2 regions of the Cobetia sp. 5-11-6-3 genome follow, and region 2 is predicted to be linked to the other one. Evidence: predicted binding sites of a transcription regulator. Region 2 holds the regulator's gene; the other holds the start of a gene.

Region 1 (5,733 bases), 250 kb from region 2:
TGCAGTCATTGACGGTCAGGCGAGGGACAGGAGCGCCATCTCCTGTCCACGTGACTTACAACAACAGGTCGTCGATCACGAGCGCCACTCGTGAATCCGACCCACAGGAGTTCGCCATGATCTACGCCTCCCCGGGCAGCGCCGACGCGCTGGTCACGTTCAAGGACACCTACGGCAATTACATCGGCGGGCGTTTCGTCGAGCCGGTGAAGGGGGAATATTTCGACAATGTCAGCCCGGTGACGGGCGAGGTGTTCTGCCGTATCCCGCGATCGAGTGCGGAAGATATCGATCTCGCGCTGGACGCCGCCCACAAGGCAGCCCCCGCCTGGGGCAAGACCTCGGTGCAGGAGCGCTCCAACATCCTGCTCAGGATCGCGGATCGCATCGAGCAGAATCTCGAGATGCTGGCGGTCGCCGAGACCTGGGACAACGGCAAGGCGGTGCGCGAGACGCTGAACGCCGATATCCCGCTGGCGGCGGATCACTTCCGCTACTTCGCCGGTTGCCTGCGCTCCCAGGAGGGCACCGCGGCGGACATCGATGCCAATACCGTCTCCTATCACTTCCACGAGCCGCTGGGGGTGGTGGGGCAGATCATCCCGTGGAACTTCCCGATCCTGATGGCGGCCTGGAAGCTGGGCCCGGCGCTGGCGGCCGGCAACTGCGTGGTGCTCAAGCCGGCGGAGCAGACCCCGGCCTCGATCCTGGTGCTGGCGGAACTGATCAATGACCTGCTGCCGGCAGGGGTGCTCAACATCGTCAACGGCTACGGCGCCGAGGCGGGACAGGCGCTGGCGACCAGCAAGCGCATCGCCAAGATCGCCTTCACCGGTTCCACCCCCGTGGGCTCGCACATCCTCAAGTGCGCCGCGGAGACCATCATTCCCTCCACGGTGGAGCTGGGCGGCAAGTCCCCCAACATCTACTTCGCCGACATCATGAATGCCGAGCCCGAGTTCATCGACAAGGCTGCCGAAGGGCTGGTGCTGGCGTTCTTCAATCAGGGCGAGGTGTGCACCTGCCCGTCACGCGCTCTGATCCAGGAAAGCATCTACGACGACTTCATGGCCCGGGTGATGGAGCGCGTGAAGACCATCAAGCGCGGCAATCCGCTGGATACCGACGTGCAGGTCGGCGCCCAGGCCTCCCGCGAGCAGTTCGACAAGATCATGTCCTACATGGATATCGCCCGTGAGGAGGGGGCCGAGGTGCTCACCGGCGGCAGCAGCGAGCAGCTGGAGAACGAGCTGGCCAACGGCTATTACATCCAGCCGACCCTGCTGAAGGGCCACAACGCGATGCGTGTCTTCCAGGAGGAGATCTTCGGGCCGGTGGTCGCCGTCACCACCTTCCGTGACGAGGCAGAGGCGCTGGCCATCGCCAATGACACCGAATTCGGTCTCGGCGCCGGTGTCTGGAGTCGCGACATGAATGTCGCCTTCCGCATGGGGCGCGGTATCCAGGCCGGTCGCGTGTGGACCAACTGCTACCACCAGTATCCCGCCCATGCCGCCTTCGGTGGCTACAAGAAATCCGGTGTCGGTCGCGAGACCCACAAGATGGCACTGGAACACTACCAGCAGACCAAGAACCTGCTGGTCAGCTACGACATCAATCCACTCGGCTTCTTCTAGGCCTGACCGTCAGCGCCACCGAGGCTAGTGGCGCTGAATCCACCTCCCGCGATGCCTCCTCGAGGAATTCCTCTCGATGCCCGCGCCAGATCCGACTTGCTTGATCTGGCGCAGGGCAGGGAGCACCGCGTCTGGTTTCAATGAAGAGGCAGGTCCGGGGCGTGCGCGAACACTGGCCCTCGCTCACGACCGGACGGGATCGCACTCTCCGCCTGATCTCTGGCTCGCCTTTCCAAGGTTCGTCTTTCGACAATGAATGAGGAGTCCATCATGGATAACAGCATGAAAGCCGCCGTGGTACGTGAATTCGGTGCACCGCTGGTGATCGAGGAAGTCGCGGTACCGCGACCGGGGCGTGGCGAGATTCTGGTCGAGGTCGCCGCCTCCGGGGTCTGTCACACCGACCTGCACGCCGCGCATGGCGACTGGCCGGTGAAGCCCAACCCGCCGTTCATTCCCGGCCATGAGGGCGTCGGCACCATCGCGGCGGTGGGCGAGGGTGTGACCCACGTCAAGGAAGGCGACCGGGTCGGGGTGCCCTGGCTCTACTCGGCCTGTGGCCATTGCGAGCACTGCCTAGGCGGTTGGGAGACGCTGTGCGAGAGCCAGCAGAACACCGGCTATTCGGTGAATGGCGGCTTTGCCCAGTACACGCTGGCGGATGCCGGCTACGTGGGGCGTCTGCCGGACAGCGTGGGCTTCGTGGAGATCGCGCCGGTGCTGTGCGCCGGGGTCACGGTCTACAAGGGGCTCAAGATGACCGACACTCGCCCCGGTCAGTGGGTGGTGATCTCGGGGATCGGCGGGTTGGGTCACATGGCGGTGCAGTACGCCCGCGCCATGGGCCTGAACGTGGCGGCGGTGGATGTCGATGATGCCAAGCTGGATCTGGCCCGCCGTCTGGGGGCCACCGTGACCGTGAATGCCATGAAGGAAGATCCGGCAGCCGTCATCAAGCGCGAGATCGGCGGCGCGCACGGCGCACTGGTGACGGCGGTATCGCCCAAGGCCTTCGATCAGGCCCAGAACATGCTGCGCCGTGGCGGTACCCTGGTGCTCAACGGCCTGCCGCCGGGTGACTTCCCGCTGCCGATCTTCTCCACGGTGCTCAACGGCATCACGGTGCGTGGCTCCATCGTCGGCACGCGTCAGGACCTGCAGGAGGCGCTGGACTTCGCCGCGGAAGGCAAGGTCGCGGCCACCGTGCAGACCGGCAGGCTCGAGGATATCAATGACATCTTCGGGCGCATGATCGACGGCAAAATCGAGGGGCGCATCGTGCTCGACATGAAGTCTTGAGGCGTTCGCTGTCCTGAACTTGAACTCTCTCCACCGACGACAGGTCTGCAGGATTCGGCAGGATTCGGCAGGCGGCAGGAGACCAGACACGACAACGCCAGCCCTTGGGCTGGCGTTGTCGTGTCTGGCATGGCCGTGTGCGTCAACTCTCACGCGGGCACTTCAACGAGCTCTCCATGACGAGCTCGGGCTTCTGCTCATACCGTGCCGAATTTCTCGTTCTCGCCCATGTCCGGGGTGTGGTCCTTGTCGAGGTTGGCGCGCGCAATCTCATAGAGTTGATACGCCTTGCTCTCCTTGGCCTTCCAGTGCTCACCGGATTGCACCTTGACCTCTAGCAGAGTGACATCGGGGTCATCCTTGCCTTCCGGGAACCAGGCGGCCACGAACGGATTCCAGAACTTGTCGATCAGGCCCTGATCGCGGTGCAGATTGGCATGACCGCTCAGCGACACATAGACGCCATCATCCTGATCGGAAAAGCTCAGGCAGACCTCGCTGTCCTTCTTTGCTTCAAACACCTTCTCGGCACTGGCTCGCGTGAAGAACCACAGGGTGCCGTCGTAGTCATCCTGTACCAGATGCATCGGGCGGGCATGTGGCATGCCGTCACCCTGCGTCACCAACATGCCGACCTTCACATCCTTGATCAGCTTCCAGATCTTCTGCTTGTGCTCCGGGCTCGACATCGTGTGTCACTCCTTTGCCTCATGCGAATGAAAATCCGACTGGCTAGCCGTTGATCAAGACCTTGGAGCGACACCCCACAACTTCAAGGGATGATGGTGAAGCTTTCGCTTTATGAGTCAGCACTTGATGAATCAGCGCTTGATGAGTCAGGGCTTGATGAGTCAGGGCTTGATGAGTCAGGGCTTGATTCAGGTGCCGAGTCGACTCACTGCGCCGCGGGAGCCTGCCAGGCCTCGCTGCCCCATAGCGGCACGCTGCTCAGCGCATGCTTGAAGCTGCCGCTGGTTTCCTTGGTGCTGTAGGCGATGTAGAGCAGGCTCTGGGAGTCACGGTCCAGAATGCGCCGGATCTTGAGGCTCTTGAGCAGCACGCTCTTGGACTTGCGATAGACCTCCTCGCCACTCTTGGAGGTGTCGATGTCGGCGAGCATCGCCGGGGTGATCGGGCCGGTTTGGCGGCAGGCGATGCTCATGTCGGAGGGATCGGAGAAATCGAGATTCGCCTCGATGTTGCTCAGGTGACAGGTCACGCCCGGCACCTTGGGGTCGATCAGGCTCTCGATCTTGATGTCCTTGGTGGTGAACAGGCCCAGCGAGACATCCCCGACCTCATTGTCGTCACAGCCGGCCAGCAGCAGGCCAGAGGCGATCACGCCCAGCAGGGCGGCACGAGGGGATAGGCGGCGCAGTCGAGTCATGGGGTCATCCTTGAGTCAGTGGGTAAGGCGAAGGCGGCAAGGCGATGATAGCGTGTCGGGCGACGTCCGAGCCTCACTCATCGCCGAAGACGTGCAGATTCAGCGGGTGGGAGCTGCCCAGCCACATCACGCCCTGGGTGTGATCGAAGAGATCATCACCGGTGCCGGCATGCACGAAGATGTCCAGCGTGCCGCGATTGAGCGCCAGCCACGGGATGATGCGCCCGAAGTCTTCGGGAGCGAAGGACAGCTGACAGCTCCACAGCGGGTGCGGGCCTACCGGCTGCTCATGGAAGCGACCGACGCGCAGGGGAAAGTGCTGCTCGGCCTGGGCCGCCAGCTCGCGAGCGGCGGCCAGACTCTGCTCATCGGTGTAGTAGAGATGTGCGTGGTAGTAGTGGATCTGCGGTGTCATGGCGTTGCCCCGATCATTCTCGAATGTCTGTCTGAAAGCGTGGCCCAGAAGGTCATGCTGGCTGGCGGCAGAGGTCGCCAGGCGTGATGGCGCGCGGACATCAGCCCCAGGCCTTGTAGATCAGCTGTACGCCGACCAGTGCCATCGCGAGGATGATCAGGCGGAAGAACAGCCTCTCGTTGACGCGGGATTGCAGCCACAGGCCGCTCCTGACACCTGCCCAGGCCACCGGCACCAGCAGCAGCGAGGTGGACAGACTGGTGAGGTTGACCTCGCCCAGCGCCACGTAGGGGCCCAGCTTCATCAGATTCATGCCTGCGAAGATGATCACCGTGGTGGCGATGAAGGTCTCCTTGGGATGCTGACGCGGAATCATGTACAGGTTGTAGGGCGGGGCGCCGGCGTGGGCGAAGAAACTGGTGAAGCCGGCCGTGGCACCGGCAGGAATGGCCAGCCAGCGCGGCAGCGGATTCCTCGCGGTGGGCTTGAACAGCATGTAGGCGGCGAACAGCAGCGAGATGACGCCCAGCAAGCCACGAATCATGTTCTCGTTCAGCTCATCGAACAGCACCACGCCCACCGCGATGCCGATGGCGGCGCTGGGCAGGATGATGCGCACCTCCGACCACAGCTGCTTGCCCCACCAGGCGCGAGCGCTGAGAAAGTCCATCACGATCAACAGCGGCAGCAGGATGCCAGCCGCTTCCAGCGGACCGATGGCGAGCGCCATCAGCGGCACGGAAAGCGAGCCGAACCCGCCGGCGAAGCCGCCCTTGGAGATGCCGGTCAGGTAGGTCGAGAAGACGATCACGCTCCAGGCCAGGGCGGAGTAATCGGGCAGGGTCAGCAGAGAGTCGAGAAGATCGGTCACGGGCAGCTCTTGTCAGTGGCAGTCAGGACGAGGCCGGGGCGTGTCATTCTCGCCATGTCGCTCCCGTCATATCGTGCTCGCCATGTCGTGGTCAGGTGTCGTCACGCCGTCGGCGTCATGCCAT
Region 2 (5,733 bases):
CCTTCACTCTCACCGTCTGGCCATCATCAGCTTCTGGCTGCTGGTATTGCTGCTGCCCTGGAGCGGTGCGGTGCTGCTGCACGCCAGTGCCCTGCCCCAGTGGAGCCAGGCGCTGGGAATGGCGATGGGGCTCCTGCTGCTGGCGCCGGGACTGGCCATTCCTCTCAACGGCCTGCTGACCCTCAAGGCGGACTGGCCCTCCCTGCGCCATCATCCTCAGACCTGCCTGCTCGGCGCGGCCCTGCTCTTTCTGGCCATCAGCGTGATGGAGCATGTGGCACTGTCCATCGCCCCGCTCAACGACATGACCTTCAGCGCCGCCGGCAGCCTCTCGCCGGCCGGCACACTGGGCGTCATCGGTCTGGTCAGCGTGCTCATGCTCTACCGTCTGCGGCTGCCTGAAGCACCCTCGGCGCTGATCATGACCCACGCCTGGCTGGCCATCGCCGGCATGTTGCTCTGCATCGCTGCCAGCTGGACCACCACCCTGCTGCAGGGCAGCCTGTGGCATGCCGTAGACGCAGAGGGACAACCGCTGCACTCCCTCGCCGACGTCCTGGCGGTGGCTCGCCCGCCGATGCTGATGACGCTGGTGGGGCTGAGTTGCTGGGCACTCGGCCTGCTGCTGATGGCAGCGTATCTCCTGCGCGCCTCCCGCCGTCCCATCACGCGCTCCTCTACCCAGCGCGCTCATCACCACATCGGGGATTCACACGCTCGGGGGAGGACACCGGCATGAGACACGTACTGCTCGAACGGCATCCGGGCCTGATGGCCGCGCTCTGCGTGATGGCGGCAAGTGTCGGCGCGCTGGCCCAGTTGCTGCCTCTGGGGTTTCAGGAGGCAGGGCAAGAAGTGACACCGCTGGATACGCTGGCGCTGGAGGGACAGCGCCTTTACCTGCGGGAAGGCTGCCAACAATGCCATACCCGAATGGTGCGGGATCTGCCGGGAGACCAGGCACGCCATGCAAGCCGGGACGCCGCCTCCCGCCACCTCATGGAGCGACCGGCCCTGTGGGGCAACGCTCGTCAAGGCCCTGACCTGAGCCGCCTCCCGGCGGAACATGATGAGGCCTGGCAACGCCTGCACCTGTACTCGCCGCGCCACAAGGTGGCGGATTCCAGCATGCCGGCCTACCCCTGGCTGTTCGAGCACGCCCTGAGCGGCGAGGGTGTCGCCGAGCGAATGCGGGCCCTGCAGGCGCTTGGCGTGCCCTACCGAGACGACGAGATCCTCGCGGCGCCCGCCCGGGTACGCGGCAAGGCCGAGGCGACCGCTCTGCTGGCCTATCTTCAACAGACGGATCCCCTTCGGCACTCATCCGCGACAGCACCCGACCCGACAGGGGAGACACTCGCCACACTGACACTGACGACAGGAGCTGCACCATGAACCTGCTGGCAAACGTCGATCTGCCACTGTTCTGGCAGGCATGGATCAGCATGCTCACGCTGGGCAGCCTGGCCTTCTGCACGCTGTTGCTTGTCGGGCTTCGCTCGCGCAGCACCTCACCCGATGATGACCTGCAGGGAGATGGGCCAGGCGACGAACACCGCATTGACGGCACCCCTCAGCCGGACAGGCCGCTGCCGCTGGTCTGGAGTCTGCTGTTTCTGCTCACGCTGCTGGTCAGCATGGGGCAGATCGTCATGTCCTTGAGTGGATGATGTCACCTGGCTCTCCCGAGTCGGATGAGGCAGGGCGTCGCAACCTGCCCCTTCGGGAGGTTCTGCGTCTAGAGTCATGCAGGACATCACGACACAATCAGAATTATCTAATATAATGCGCGCGATTCACGGAGCACTTCACATCCCGCCCCACAGGACGGGAACCCGTTCTGGGAAGTGCGCCTGACAGGTATCATTGACGGACAGCACCGACAGGCAGCAGCGACTCAGTCCATGAGGATGCTGCCTCTCCGTACAGGACCATGGAATCGCCCTGTACCAGGTGTCGCACCCGGACACCCCCACCCGAAACCCGCCCCCCACGAGTTTCGGCGTAATGCCCCAGGAGAGTCACCATGACGGCCCAGACAACGGCATCCCATCGATTGCGTGCGCATGAAGCACGCTGTCAGACCTGCTCGCTCAGCTCACTGTGTCTGCCGCTGGCACTGAACATGGAAGCCATCGACCAGTTCGACTCCATCATTCGGCGCCGCGCGCCGCTCAGAAAGGGCGAGGTTCTCTTCACCCAGGGCGAGCCCTTCGACTGCGTCTTCACGGTGCGCTCGGGCAGCCTGAAACAGATCAACACCGAGAACAGTGGCACGGAGCAGCTCACCGGTTTCTTCCTGCCCAGCGAGCTGGCTGGACTGGATGCCATCGACAGCAATGCCTACCCCGGCAGCGCCGTGGCACTCGAGACCACGACCGTGTGCGAGATTCCCTTCGATCGCCTCGATGCGCTTTCCGCCCAACTGCCGGAACTGCGCACCCAGCTGTTCAAGAGCCTGAGCAAGGAGCTGCATGAGGATCGTCGGATGATGATGCTGCTGTCGCGCAAGACGGCAGATGAGCGCCTGGCCAGCTTCCTGGTCAACCTCTCTCAGCGCTTCCGTCGCCGCGGCTATTCGCCATACAGTTTCCGTCTTTCCATGTCCCGCGCCGACATCGGCAATTACCTGGGACTGGCCGTGGAAACCATCAGCCGTATCCTGACGCGTTTCCAGGCTCAGGGGCTGGTGGATATCCAGGCGCGCGAGGTCCATATCCTGCACCTGGATGGCCTGATAGAGCTGGCAGAAGGAGAGTGTCAGGGCGGTCGCTGACCCCCGTGATGCCATCTCTCTCACCACGAAGGCCCGCCACATCCTCATGTGGCGGGCCTTCGTGTGTTCCAGACAGTGCCAGGCGGCTCGGAGACGCTCAGCGATTCTGCAGACGGTTGTAATCTAGCAACCCGGCCTCGACGGGACGATCCGCATAATTGGCACGCAGCACGCTGTCCGAGAACTGCCAGAAGCGTGGGTCGGTGCGCCGCACTCCGATATCGGCCATCAGCTGTCGATAGTCCGCCTCATCCTTGAGCACGGCGACCCGCCGTGCCAATCCCTGCAGCGACTCGGGTGTCAGATGCCAGAAGGCATTCGGATAATCCCCGGCCACGCCGCGCAGCACATCCAGCGTATCGCGCTCAGGACGCCGATTGGCTTCCTCGTCGAACAGGCTGGTGATGTTGGCATGAGCCGAGTTGCGCAGCACGCTGAACAACTGTGGGTGCTCGCTTCCCTCCCGTTCCAGCGCAATGATGGTGACTTCCGGCAGCAGGCTGGCCGCCAGACCACTCACCTCGCTCAAGGCCTTCAATTCGCGGCGCACGGCATCATCCTCCAGCGTCTCCAGGCTACGCTCGTGGACAAGTTCCGGCGCCAGGCGCTCGCGCAGGCGACGCATCAACCCAATGCGCGCCTTATCCGGTGAGGAAAGCTCTCCCGGTGTCCAGACGATATCGCTCGGGGCATCAAACTGGGGCGGCTTCTTGAACAGCAGCTTTTCCAGCCCAGAATCCACATCCTGATACCAGCTGTCATGCACTGCCTGACGCTCGCCGGCAGGCAGAAGCGCCAGCAGGTTGTTCTCGCCTTCCATGCGCAGGAAGTCCATGTACAGGCGCGTGGTCAGCTGGTGGCCGAGGTTGCCATAGACATCGAAGCCGGCCACCAGCAGGTAATGGATGCGCTCAAGCATCGGGTAATCGATCACCCAGGCCGTCTTGGGCACATTGCCGACCAGCCCTTTCATCACGGCGGCATTGTCGAAGTGACGATAGACCGTCAGGGCGGCATTGGGGTTGTGATCGCCACCCTCGCCACCTTGCCAGCCGCTGCCGTCCCACAACAGCTGCATGTCCAGACGCAGATTGCCGTCCTCGTAGGCCTGCATCATCAGCTTTTGCTTGGCCTGCAGATAGGCCTGCTGCTTGCGCTCGAACTTGATCCACGAGGAGATGGGCAATGCATTGCTGCTCTGCTCGGCAGGCAGGCTGAGATTCTCGCCCTCCCGTGCCAGGGTGCGCTCGACCTGCGGCAGGCTGAACAGTGATGGATCGGTGAAACTGACCCAGAAGTGGTCATTGATGACGTCCACGGCCACCTGGCCACGACAGACCGGCCCCTTGATGAAGCCCATGATGGTGTTCTGCGATTCATCCAGCATGAAGCGGTAACGTGACTCGGCAGGGATCGCCTCGAACGTCAGGAAGGGATTGGACGCCGTCTTGAGGTCATAGCCAGGCAGGTCATCCACCGTATAGTCCGGCGCGAGGAACAGCGACTGCCAGCGTTCCAGGCGCGCGTCACTCAGCGAATAGGGCAGATGATTCTTGGCCAGGATCGTCGAGCGCTCCTGCCATAGACGGTAATAGACGCGAGGACGCCCGGCCTCGTCATGCGGCATGACGTCACGACCATCTCCGGGATAGGCCGCGTAGGGAGCGTCATAGGGGCGGCGCGAGGAGATGCGCTGGATGGGCTCGCCGGGCGGCGTACTGGAGCGCACCAGCGAGAAGAAGATCGGCCGGCCATTGGCCCCCTTCGCTTCCGGGAAATACAGGTGGGTCAGGAAGAGGTGCTCGTAGATGTAGCGACTCATCAGACGCTGCTTGAGGCTGTCACCATTGAGGAAGGCTTCCACCTGCTGAATCCGTGGCACCAGGGCCTCAGACACCGGGCGCACCTTGGTCATCGGGGAGCCCTGCGCCAACCAGTTGACCAGCGTACGGTGCTCCTCATCACTGATCTGCGGCAGCGCATACGGCATGCCCCAGTCCGGGTGATCTTCCGCGAAGGCATCATAGCGCTCGATGGGCGCGCACACCTGACTGCGATTGAGCGACAGATCGAAGCGGTCTTCCGGCAGCAGGCCTTCCTCCGTCACCGGCAGGGGTTGCTTGCGCTTCTGGCTCAGCGAGCGGAACAGCACACTGCCTTCCAGATTGGCGAGCGCCGAGTCGTTGCGCTCGTTGAGCACCGGCGAGAAGTTCATGTCACGCCATTCAGCGGTGCTGTCGGCATCCTCGAACAGTCGCGTCAGATTGGCCGCCAGCAAGCGGGTGCCGTCATAGACAGGGGCGGGATTGATACCGCGGTCGATCCCGGCCGCCGAGGACATCTTGAGCTGGCACGGGGCGTCATAGCAGCCATGGCAGACCACGCAACGCGTCTCGAGGATCGGCTTGACCTCATCTTCCCAATGCCTCCCCGCCAGACTATCGCCGGACACGACGCGATCGCGTGGCTCGGGCGTCCCGAAACGCGCATCCAGCTGATGCACGGTGACGGCGCTACATCCTCCCAGCAACAGGATGACGAGGATGCTCCAGCGCCAGCGCGGGGTATGCCACAGGCGTCGAAGGGAGTTCAGCATGCAAGGCTCCATAAGCAGAATACGAGACCGATGGACGGATCGGCCATGAGGCAGGCAGGGCCCGCTGCACACTGCTTCGACAGAGCACAGAAGACATGACAGGCACACAGTATGCCACGAGCAGAATAGCGTCTTTCAGAGGGTTTTCGCGCTCCCGGTCAAATTCTCGAGCCGCGGTGCATCCACCTTCACGCCGGCGACGTAAGACTCAATGACCCGGCAACGAGACCTGACTGGCCGGGTGGATATCTGCATCGAACCTTGCTCAACAACCAGAAAAAACGGGCTCGCCCGAAAGGAAACCATCATGACCATGAAGAAGACCGTGACTGCCGCCACCTTTGCCGCTGCTGCCGCTGCA

Evidence for each region. The regulator FNR, encoded in region 2, switches genes on or off when oxygen is low (the NO sensors DNR and NnrR bind a similar motif). The targets are predictions, from matches to a motif close to TTGATNTANATCAA.
Region 1: the regulator FNR is predicted to act here: its motif matches at 1,738-1,751, upstream of adhP (alcohol dehydrogenase AdhP).

The regions. Positions count from the first base shown of each region.
Region 1 is NZ_BLWJ01000002.1:362,812-368,544, forward strand. Features, by position in the region: gene HXS66_RS05435 (aldehyde dehydrogenase family protein) at 117-1,637, shown strand; gene adhP (alcohol dehydrogenase AdhP) at 1,908-2,936, shown strand; gene HXS66_RS05445 (pyridoxamine 5'-phosphate oxidase family protein) at 3,134-3,625, opposite strand; gene HXS66_RS05450 (CreA family protein) at 3,832-4,323, opposite strand; gene HXS66_RS05455 (DOPA 4,5-dioxygenase family protein) at 4,397-4,738, opposite strand; gene HXS66_RS05460 (sulfite exporter TauE/SafE family protein) at 4,839-5,609, opposite strand.
Region 2 is NZ_BLWJ01000002.1:113,892-119,624, reverse strand. Features, by position in the region: gene HXS66_RS04450 (cbb3-type cytochrome c oxidase subunit I) at 1-739, shown strand, start outside; gene HXS66_RS04445 (cbb3-type cytochrome c oxidase subunit II) at 736-1,395, shown strand; gene HXS66_RS04440 (hypothetical protein) at 1,392-1,670, shown strand; gene fnr (fumarate/nitrate reduction transcriptional regulator Fnr) at 2,027-2,776, shown strand; gene HXS66_RS04430 (fatty acid cis/trans isomerase) at 2,874-5,372, opposite strand; gene HXS66_RS04425 (hypothetical protein) at 5,680-5,733, shown strand, end outside.